One region of the Sphaerospermopsis torques-reginae ITEP-024 genome, then DNA from elsewhere that is predicted to be linked to it. Evidence: riboswitches for the same ligand, from Rfam matches in the RefSeq annotation. Region 1 holds a riboswitch; the other holds the start of a gene.

Region 1 (6,022 bases):
AAAGGAGTTTCCACCAATTTTTCTGAAGATTTACCAGCACGCACACCAGGTTTATCAACTATTTTTACAGTGCTTGCTTGCGGTCCTTCTTCCCCATCTTCTAAGGAAAAATGCACACCAGTACCAATTTCTAAACGGTCAAATTCGTGATGTAAAACACTATTTTGGTGAAAATATATTTCCCGTCCATCTAAAGTTTTCAGAAAACCATAGCCATCTTCTCGAAATAATTTTGTTACCAAACCTGTACTTTCTTGAGCTTCCTCATATCTGCCAGATTGTTCACTTGCACGTTGCAGTTGAGTCAGTTTAACTAACTGCTGACGCATAGCATCAAAAGTTTCTCTCACTACTGCATCTAACGGTTGATATTGAACACCCTCACCAGGATTTTTTTCCGCTGCTAGTTCATGGCCAGGCGGAACAGTCAAATCAATTCTCACTCGATAAGGAGAACCACTACGGGGACGATCATGGATTTTTTCAATAGCAATATGACAGCTATTGATGTAATTACAAATATTCTCTAGTTTGGCAATTTTTTCATGAACTAAATTATCAATTGCCTCTGATTTATCTAAATTACGATAGGTAATTTCTGGTTGAATTTTCATACCTTTCTAATCCAAATACTCTCATCCAAATACAAACAAAATACAAAAATGTCGCAACTTACTGGATAGATCCTCGACTTATTTATTTAAGAAGTCGGGGATCTGGATATTAAGTTCTTTAAGCTTGAGTTACTTATCTTTTTATATTTATTGTACATTAATCAATTCTAAACAAAAAAATAATTATTTTTCTTCAACCCAAGGCTAGATATTTTTCAACTAAGTATATACCAAAAGTATGATTTGACTGGTCAATAGGCAAGAATTTTATTTATAATAAAATTATACTTTATACTAAAATTTGTTGTTAAAATAGGTCAAACATTGCATTTTAATTCCAACTTAATTTGGTACATAATCTGGCTCATTGGCGGATTTATCCTGGTTTTATTGGTACTGGTTTTATTCATCCTGTATTTAAGAATTGCTTGGCATAAAAAAGTTAAGTACAGAATGGTAGATGTTCCCAGTTTGGATGAACCTCATTTTCTGCCAGCAATGATGAGTGTGTCAAATTCACTCCTTACATCTGGTTATTTACAACAATTTTGGTTTGATATAGATGCTATTTATAAAGCTAGACTAGAGGCAGTAAAACGCGCTCAAAAAACAATTCATTTTGAAACATTTTTCATGACTCCTGGCCAGCGGACTGATGAATTTGCTACAGCATTAATTGAGCGATCGCAAGCTGGAATAGAAGTGCTATTTATAGCAGATTGTATGGGGGTAAACTCAATTTCTCCGCAATATTGGCAACGTTTAAAAGCTGGAGGTGTTGCAGTCAGATTTTTTCATCAATTTAATTGGCAAGCACCCTTTACTTATAACATCCGCACCCACCGCAAATTATTATTAATTGATGGAGAAATTGCCTTTGTTGGTGGTATGGGAGTTTCTGATCATTGGGATGGCATCATGCCTAAAAAAATTATCCCCCCTTGGTTAGATTTGGAAATTTGTTTTACCGGGCAAATTGTTGTTATCCTAGAAGGAATTTTCATGCAACATTGGTTGTATGAAGGTGGTGTAGCCAGTCTCAGAGCAGAACTATTTAAAACTCCAGATGTCGGTGGTTTAAATAATAGTTTAAATAATAGTTTAAATAATAGTTTAACTATGCTAGTAACCCCTAGTAGTTCACCATCTCCAAGTTCTTCTATCTGCGCCCTTTTTTATACAGCTTTCCTAGCCGCAAAAAAACGCATTTGGATAGCTAGTCCCTACTTTTTACCTGATAGTAACTCTTGGCGAGCTTTATTACAAGCAAAAAAAAGAGGCGTTGATCTTCGTATTCTCACAATGGGATCAAGAAATGATAAACCCTTAGTCTATTATGCAGTACGTCAAGGTTATGGAGATTTATTAAAAGCAGGAATAGAAATCTATGAATATCAACCCAGCATGATGCACGCCAAAGTTTTACTTATTGATGATAATTTTGTCAGTACAGGTAGCACCAACTTAGATCCCCGCAGTATGTTTCATAATGATGAATTGAATATTTCTTTATCTGAGTCTAAATTAGCTCAATTTGTGGAACAGTTTTTTATGAATGGTTTCTCTCGCAGTCATCAGATTAATATATCAGAATGGAGAAAAAGAAGTATTAAACAAAAGTTGTTAGGTAGATTAATGTTATTTTTGCGTTGGCAATTATAAAAGGTAATAATTCAGGAGTCATTCAATTTTGGATTTTAGATTTTAGATTTTAGATTTTGGATTGGTGCTACGGTTAAATCCAAATCCGTTGGCTTTTACCATCAAGACATTCTCTCGCCGATATTTAGAAAATAAAATTTGAGTACATAAATATGATCAAAATACTTTCAGAACCATTAAGCATAGAATCCTTAAATGTAAAAATCAACGGATTACCTAAATATCTACAAAACACTAAAATTGTACAACTTTCAGATTTTCATTATGATGGTTTATTACTAGCAGAAGATTTACTCGCACAAGCAATAGATTTCACCAATCAACTCAAACCAGATTTAATAGTATTAACAGGCGATTTTGTTACTCATAATCCCCAACCAATTTATCAACTAGCCAAACAGTTAAAACATCTGCAAAGTCGCGCTGGTGTTTATGCTATTTTGGGCAATCATGACCTTTATTATACTCACTCCCAAACAGAAATTACTAAAGCTTTAACAGGTGTAGAAATTGAGGTACTTTGGAATCAAATCGCCTATCCTTTAGGTTCACATTTAGCATTAGTAGGACTCGCTGATTTCTGGTCTCCAGAATTTCATCCAGCACCTGTAATGAATTCCTTAGATATTCATATTCCCCGTATTGTTTTATCACATAATCCTGATAGTGCAGTAGTTTTGCAAAATTGGCGCGTAGATTTACAATTATCAGGACATACTCACGGTGGTCAAATTGTGATTCCCGGTGTAGGTTCTTTACCAAATTGGATTTCTTCTTCCCGTCACAAAATACCTGAATTGTTTTGGCCTTGGATACCTTTTATGGAGGGTAAATGGCCAAAAGTCGTAGAAAATTGGCAATGGAGTCAAGGACTACATCAAATAACGACAAATCTAGGTACAAATCAATTGTATGTCAATCGTGGTTTAGGAACTTTCCCCCCCGGACGTTGGTATTGTCCACCCGAAGTAACAGCTATTACACTGGTTTAAAGGAGTCAGGAGTCAGGAGTCAGGAGGATGAACAAATAATTTTCTGTTCCCAATTCCCTATTCCCAATTCCCAATTACCTTTCCAAAAATTCTTTCTTATGGTATAGTTCAAAATCTTAGATTTGGGAAACTCCGGTTAAATTCCGGGACTGTGCCGCAGCTGTAAAGCAATGTCAGATTTTAGATTGCTGATTTTAGATGATTGATACTGAGAAAAACCTTGTAACAAAATAAGGGTAATCAGAAAATCCAAAATCCAAAATCTAAAATCCCAAATTGAACAAGTCAGAATGCCAACTCTAGGAAATTTATCCCTGTTCTGTCTCCGCGTCGCACGGGGAAGGAGTGACCATTTTGTTAAGTCCATTTACAGCTTGTCCAGGTTTATTTTACACCACACCAGCCCAAGATGGGATCTTATCTCGCCTAAGAATACCTGGTGGCATTTTGAATAGTGAACAGCTACACGCGATCGCCAATATAGCGGATAATTATGGAGGCAGCTATGTTGATGTTACCAATCGCGCTAATTTACAAATCAGAGAAATTAAACAAGAAATAAATATTGATATTCTCCAGCAATTACAAAAAATGGGATTAGGTTCTATTAATCCTGCTGTAGACCATATTCGCAATATTATGACGAGTCCCATTGCGGGTATAGACTCTCAAGAATTAATAGATACTCATCCTCTAGTGAAAGCTTGGGATGAATACATCACAAAAAATTCCCATTTAGGTGGACTTTCGGCAAAATTTAGCGTTGGCTTTGATGGTGGTGGTAAACTTTCTCTGCAACATTTCCCCAATGATATCACTTTTACTGCTGTTCAGGTTTATCAGGGGGGTAGGAAAGAACCGAAGTTCTTTCCTACGGGGAAATGGGGACATGAATTAGTATATCTCATTTTGCATTTTTGTGGTGGTGAAAAAGAAAAATTTTTTATAAATACAGAAATTTTATTAACACCCGCACAATGTATACCATTTTTAGGTGCTTTAGCAGAGGTTTACTTACAGCATACAGATCCTAGTAGCCGACGTAAACCACGCTTGCGGGAGGTTATTGATAATTTGGGCTGGGAAAATTATTTACAACAAGCTACAGAGTATTTAACTGCAAATAGTTTCCAGGTAGCCAAAGAAATAGCATCTCAAAATCTCACACAAATAAGCAAACTCGCAAATTTACATGATGAAGCTAAACATAATAATCATAAAATCTACCATATTGGCATACATGAACAAAAACAATCAGGATTATATTATATCGGTGTTGTTTTACCCTTGGGACGGTTGCAAACTTGGCAAATGCGGGGTTTAGCTGATTTAGCCGCCAAATATGGTAATAGTAATCTCAGACTCACACCTTGGCAGAATTTACTAATCACAAATATTGCCCAAGAACACATTGCACAAGTGCAAAGAGAAATTGCCCATCTAGAACTGAGTTATTCAGCTACCAACATTAAAAGCGGGTTAGTTTCCTGTTCAGGAAAGCGGGGTTGTGCTGCTGCTGCGACAGACACCAAAACTCACGCTTTAACATTAGGAGAATATTTAGAAACTCACATCACCTTAGATTCTGCTATTAATATTCATTTTAGTGGGTGTGTTAAATCTTGCGCTCAACATCATCAAAGTGATATTACATTGCTAGGAGTGAAAATTGAGGCAGAAAATGAATCCAGGGAAGGATATCAAGTGTATCTTGGTGACGATACCTTACAACAATTTGGTCGTCCAATTTATGAAAATGTGACTTTTGCCGAATTACCTCAACTCATGGAACGAATGTTAAAAGTGTATCAAATGAAACGGGTTAGTTCTCAAGAATCATTTAGAGAATTTGCCAATCGTTATGATATATCTGAACTCAAACAATTGTTCACTGTTCAATCCATTTAAGTCTCAAATTCCAAATATCGAAGCTATGTATAATTATATACGCGATGCCGAAGAAATATACAGAAAATCTTTTGCCATTATTCGCTCAGAAGCTAAATTAGATACCTTACCGGATGATGTAGCGCAAATTGCTGTTCGTTTAATTCATGCCTGTGGAATGCCGGATATAGTTCCAGAGTTAGCATATTCACTTAATGCCGTGGATGCAGGTAGAAAAGCCTTAGCATCTGGCGCACCAATTTTATGCGACTGTCACATGGTTGCACAAGGCATTACCAGAAAAAGATTACCCACCAATAATGCAATTATTTGTTCTTTGAATGATCCAGAAGTACCAACAATAGCCAAACGCTTGGGAAATACCCGATCAGCAGCAGCTTTAGAACTGTGGCGGTTTCATTTAGATGGGGCAGTTGTGGCTATTGGTAATGCACCCACAGCCTTATTTAGATTATTGGAAATGCTAGATGAGGGAGTACCACGTCCGGCATTAATTTTAGGTTTTCCCGTGGGGTTTGTCGGTGCGGCCGAATCAAAAGTCGCTTTAGCAGAAGATAGTCGTGGTGTGCCATTTATGACTTTACATGGGCGACGGGGTGGCAGTGCGATCGCCTCTGCTGCCATTAACGCCATAGCAACCGAGGAAGAAATATGAACTCAAAAGGTCGTCTGTATGGAGTTGGTGTTGGTCCTGGAGATCCAGAACTATTGACATTAAAAGCATTACGCTTAATACGTTCGGCCTCTGTTATTGCCTATCAATCAGCAATAGACCGGGAAAGTATCGCCAGAAAAATCGTGTCGCCATACTTACCCGGTAATCAAATAGAAGTTTTATATCATCTT
Region 2 (6,022 bases), 1.2 Mb from region 1:
TTTTCTGCATCTCGACTGTAAAGAGTTTGTGGAGATGATAGGGGTTTGATTAAAATTCCCCAACGCATTCTCTTAAATATAGGACGATTGATTACAGCATCTATAGATGATTCTATTTGAGCAGAACAAGTATATTTGGTGGTAGTTTCTGGTGGGTTTGGTGTTTGTGCTTGGGCTATTTGTTGGTTAACATTAATTTGAACACTGATAAATAGCAACATTAAGCTAATAGATATTTTTTGGTGAATCATTTGATTTTGACTAAATGTAATCCTAATGTTGTAACCTACAGTAGATTGCAGATCAATGAGGCACAGAATCTAAATTGAACCCTATACACAAAGCCTGTTTTACTCCTGACTCCTGAATTATGCTGTACTTTGCGTAGCTGAATTACTACTTAAAAAGCCCATGATCGCCTAAAATTTGCTACTCATGAGCTAAATTAACTTATTTATGTGAAAACTGCAAACTAAAGAGCTAAATGCCCTAATTCTTGGAAAAGTGGGGAATATTCAAAAAACAAACCAATAATTATTCTTCTTCCTCCTCTTCTTCTTCATATTCTTCAAAAATTTCGTCTATCAATTCTTCTGCTCGCTCATCGGAAATTTTTAATGCTTCCTGAAGTTCAAAGAGATAATCTTCTTCTGATTCGGGTATGTCTTCTTCCATTCCCAGGATCAAAATAGCTGTGATATAGGCAGTTTCACGATAACTCTTTTTTGTTAAGGATGCGATCGCACTAGGAATTAAATTCTCTACTTTTTCTTCCTCTATCAAGGTGTTGACTTTTGCTGTTAACTTATCAAAGTCTTCCTCAGAGTAACTTGCAAACAGTTCAATACCTTCTAACATTTCTGGTAAGGGGTATTCTTCGGGGGTAATAATACCTTCATCCTCACCAGAAGCGGAAAAAAGTCCGATAATGGCGATCGCCACTTCTGGTTCTAGTTTAACTGGAGTTTTGATTTTGCTTTTAACCAACTCACTTTTAGACATGATGATCCTTTTGACAGACTATTATTTAGATTCCCAAATCATTGCATAAAATCACAGAGACTTTTACTTTTTTCATACATTTTGCACACAGAAGTTATGTTTTTAACATAAAAAAGATTTTAGCTAAACTCAAAAGCTCAATACCCAATCTAGAAGGAGATTTTCACACAATATCCCCGACTTCTTACAGAAATCAGGGATCTGATTCTGGTGTTTTTACTTACAACTTATTCCCGCACTCAGCACAGAAATTATGACTGGGTGGGTTTTTCGTTCCACAATGGTTGCAGTAAACTGGCTCAACTGCTGCTGTAGGTGCTGGTTTGGGTAAACCAAACATCTGGGCGTTACTCTTACCAGGCGCTACCATTGGATAGCAGTTTTCATCCTTAGTAACACGGACATCTACAATTACTGGTCCATTGTGTGCCAGCATTTCGGCGATTTTATCCGCTAACTCTTCTCTGGTATTAATCACCATGCCTTTAATACCATAAGCCTGTGCCAAAAGTTCAATATCCGGCATCCCTACTTCCATGTTGGAGCAGGAATAACGCTCACCGTAAAAGGCTTGTTGCCACTGGCGCACCATTCCCTGCCAACCGTTATTTAAAATAACAGTCTTGACATTTATACCATATTGTGCTAATGTTCCCAATTCCTGTAAACACATTTGGAAACTGGCATCACCGCTAATACAAATTACCTCTTCATCTGGGAAAGCTACCTTTGCACCCATCGCCGCAGGTACACCAAAACCCATTGTTCCTAAACCTGCGCTAGAGATCCAGCGTCTTGGTCCATTCTTCAAAAATTGGGCAGCCCACATTTGATGCTGTCCCACATCAGTTGTATAAAATGCGTTGGGTGCTTGGCGACCAACTTCCACAATTACCTCTTGGGGAGAAATGCTATCAGCATGATGAGGCACAACCAAAGGATAATCTTGTTTCCAACGGTTAATTAAATTCAACCATTCTTGATTTTGGTTAGGTGTTGCTTTGCCATTTGTGTTTTGACATCGCCGCAATAAATCTTGCAAAACGGTTTTGACATCGCCAACAATAGGCACATCAGGAACACGGTTTTTACCTACTTCTGCTGGGTCAATATCAATGTGAATAACTTTAGCATGGGAGGCAAATTCATCTAATTTACCTGTTACCCGGTCATCAAATCTTGCACCAACACAAATCAGTAAATCACAATCTGTCACCGCAAAATTAGCGTACGCAGTTCCGTGCATTCCCAACATTCCCACAGATAGGGGATGATGTTCATCAAATGCACCGATACCCATTAAAGTTGTGGTGACAGGGATATTAAATAATTCTGCTAATTGTTGAACTTCTTCGTGAGCATTAGCCGCGATCGCACCTCCACCCACATACAATAAAGGACGACGACTTTCACGAATTAACTGGATAGCTGCGTTAATTTGTCTAGGGTTGCCTTTAACAGTGGGACGATATCCTGGTAACTTAACTGAACCTGGTTCTACAGGTACATAATCAAATACTTCTAAAGCCACATCTTTAGGAACATCTATCAACACAGGTCCAGGTCTACCCGTACTGGCAATGTGGAACGCTTCCGCTACAATTCGCGCCATGTCTTTGGGATCACGCACTACATAAGAATGCTTAACAATGGGTAGAGTAATACCGTAAATATCTGTCTCTTGGAAAGCATCAGTACCAATTGCAGCCCGTGGTACTTGTCCAGTAACAATGATCATGGGAATAGAATCCATGTAAGCGGTTGCAATACCTGTTACCAGGTTAGTTGCTCCGGGACCAGAAGTACCAAAACATACTCCTACCTTGCCAGTTGCACGGGCATAACCATCCGCAGCATGGGACGCGCCTTGTTCATGTCTGACAAGAATGTGTTTAATTGTACCAGTTTCCTCTACTTTGTAAAGGTCATCATAAATCGGTAGAATTGCCCCACCAGGATAACCAAAGATATACTCAACACCATGACGCAGCAGACTATCTAACAGAGCGAAACCGCCTGTTTCCCGTTTTGGAGTTACAGGGGTAGATTTAGAAATAGCGGACTGCTTCTGATTTTCTGATTGTGGGAGACTGATTTGAGAAGGCGATGGCACGGTTAACCTCAAAATATAACTAAAAGTTAAGCCTTAGATTTTGTATTTAGAATTTCAGGGTAATCCAATTCTACACCCAAAATAAAAACCACTTTTAATTGAGTGGCTTTTTTAAATTATCAATACATTATTACTAATTTATCAAACACCTAATTTGGATTTGCTTTAGAAAAGCGGGGAAGTCAGAGTATCTGGTTATTGGTATTTGTGATGCCAGATTACTTTACAATTTGTAAACATCTGAAAATCTGCATCACTACTATGGTACAGTCCACCTAGCGGTTCTGGTGGGAAACAGCCATCAGAGGTAACGGGGAAAGCCTGGTGTGAATCCAGCACTGTCCCGCAGCTGTAATGAAGTTAACACTTCAAAGTCAGAATGCCCGCCGCAATGACAACATACTCCCATCTGCGAGGTACAGATGAATAACACAATTAACACTTTCTTCATCAAACAGTATCACTGTCTCATAGACTCATATATAGGCGATACCATAGAAATTTCTATGAGATTGTAGAATTTTCCCTACACATATCAATAGCTACTGAGAAGGTTATAGATACAAACCTTCACTTTGCATATTTACATGATTTCCTGTCCTAGATGGACGCGAGGCTAATTCGTCATTTCAATCTGCAACAACTGAAAATTAATGCAAAAACAACAACATACTTTATTTGTCTGTACAACCTGCGCCAGTGTGTGGAAAGAAGGTAAAAAGATAGGTGAAAGTGGCGGACAGCAGCTATTACACAAACTTCAACAACTTGCACAAACTTGGGAACTGCACTCTAAATTCTCCATTCAAGGAGTCCAATGTATGAGTGCTTGCAACCATGCTTGCGTTATCGCTTTCCAAGGAGAAGAGAAATTTACCTATCTTTTCGGTAACTTAGCAGTTGATGATAGTGCATCTGCCATCCTGCAATGTGCCACCCAATACTACACTAACCCCACGGGTTTACTACCTTGGTCAGAACGCCCAGAACCCTTAAAAACAGGCATCTTAGCCAAAATACCACCCCTCAGTAAATGGGCAAAACTCACCAAAAATTGCTGTTAATTAAAGTTCGTAGTTAGGACTTTAGTCCTCAAGTTGAGGCGGCGAACGGCCGCCCCTCCTGACTAAAAACCCAGAAACTAGCTGGAAACTAGCTTGTAAAATGCGCCCAAAGAATGATAATAATAATCATTATTATCTTTCTGCTGGCTGAAAAATTTTCTTTGTTGACCAATAGTGTTTACTTATAGAGGGACTTAACTACCAATGCGTACTCAGCTTATTACCAGATGGGAAACTCAAATACTGATTTTCAGTTTGACCATTACATCCGGGATATTAGGGAAAAATCACCCCACCATAGCCACAGAAGTTACACCAAAATCTGAAAATTCCGCCCAAGACTTACAACCAATTGCACAAACAGAAGAAAAAGAACCGGATATAGAAATCACAGTGATTGATAGTATTCTCAACGAACCCGTATTTTCACCCTTTCGTCGAGAAGGAACAGTCAAAGATTCTACCCGTCCGGTTTACGTCATCACTGGGGAAGAAATGGAAGCGCAAGGTGCAAGAACAGTCAAAGAAGCACTGCGATTTTTACCAGGTATTTTGGGTGATGGTACTGTAGGAACAGAAGTCAACGCTTTAAGTGGTCAATTTATTCGCGGTTCTAACACCGGACAAGTTTTAATATTATTGGATGGAAGACCAATTAATAATTTAGGTGGTGGAGGTTTCGACCTTTCAGAATTTACCAGTAATAATATTGAAAGAGTTGAAGTCTTACCTGGAGGTGGTTCAACCCTCTATGGTTCAGATGCAATAGGTGGAGTAATTAATATTGTTACTCGTCGTCCTACAGAGCAGATTACCACAGAAACCAAAGTTAATTTTGGGTCCTATGGACTCAACCAACAAAGCATTCAAAATAGTGGCAAATCTGGTGATATTTCTTGGGTAGTTGGTTACAACCGTACCCAAGCACAAAATAATTATCCCTTTAGCATTCCTGAAGCTAACTTTGAAGGAACAAGAGAAAATAATGATGCACTGTTCAACAACTTTAATCTCAAATTAGAAGCTAATTTAGACAAACGTAATACCTTAGCTTTATCAACTTTATATTTAGGAAAAGAACAGGGAACACCCGGAGGTGTACCCATTCCCACACCTCAATTTGGACAGGGATTTTTTAACTCTCTCACCGAGAATAACCGAAAATACACCGACCAAGTTCTCACCGATTTAACCTGGAACTCTAAATTAGGAAAGGGAGATGATTCACTGCTAACCGCGAGAGTTTACGCCGACTTTCTTAACACTCGCTTTGATAATCGTACTGGTGCAATTACATCTCAAAATCGCTTTGATACCAAACAAGATTCCTATGGTATTCAAGTTACCCATAATTGGAATCTGTCTCAAAATCAAACCTTAGTCTATGGCTTTGATTACCGTAACACTAATGTACACAACACTTCCTTTAATTACGGTACAAATATTTTACGATTAAACTATGATGACGGTATCAGTCAAGGGGCAATTTTTAGTAGATATGATATTCAGTTTTCTCCTAATTTGAATGTCAATTTAGGAGTGCGTCAAGATTTTAGTAGTTTAGTTAATGGTTCATTTACATCTCCATCTGTAGGTGCAAAATTCGCAGTTTCTGATTCCACTACCCTGAGAGCTAACTATATCAGAAACTTCCGCGCCCCCACCATTGCTAATTTATTTAATAATAATCCTACTAATATTGGTAATCCTGATTTAAAACCAGAAAAAAGCGATAGTTTTGATGTGGGAATTGATCAGAAAATCAGCAATATTGGCTTATTGCGGTTGACGTTTTTTAGTAATCGTGTTTCTGACACCCTTGCTTTTAAAAGACTCACTCCAC

What was found. A riboswitch is a leader RNA that binds a small molecule or an ion and turns the genes downstream of it on or off. The one in region 1 is predicted to bind cobalamin.
Region 2: another riboswitch for cobalamin. It lies ahead of K2F26_RS17035 (DUF1636 family protein); the one in region 1 lies ahead of cobG (precorrin-3B synthase).

What each region holds. Positions count from the first base shown of each region.
Region 1 covers NZ_CP080598.1:4,818,356-4,824,377, forward strand. The annotation lists gene K2F26_RS22390 (HPF/RaiA family ribosome-associated protein) at 1-614, opposite strand, end outside; gene K2F26_RS22395 (phospholipase D-like domain-containing protein) at 1,068-2,276, shown strand; gene K2F26_RS22400 (metallophosphoesterase) at 2,429-3,268, shown strand; cobalamin riboswitch at 3,351-3,584, shown strand; gene cobG (precorrin-3B synthase) at 3,623-5,176, shown strand; gene K2F26_RS22410 (precorrin-8X methylmutase) at 5,202-5,831, shown strand; gene K2F26_RS22415 (precorrin-2 C(20)-methyltransferase) at 5,828-6,022, shown strand, end outside.
Region 2 covers NZ_CP080598.1:3,656,737-3,662,758, forward strand. The annotation lists gene dacB (D-alanyl-D-alanine carboxypeptidase/D-alanyl-D-alanine endopeptidase) at 1-248, opposite strand, end outside; gene K2F26_RS17025 (tellurite resistance TerB family protein) at 535-1,002, opposite strand; gene ilvB (biosynthetic-type acetolactate synthase large subunit) at 1,223-3,115, opposite strand; cobalamin riboswitch at 3,378-3,520, shown strand; gene K2F26_RS17035 (DUF1636 family protein) at 3,769-4,179, shown strand; gene K2F26_RS17040 (TonB-dependent receptor plug domain-containing protein) at 4,384-6,022, shown strand, end outside.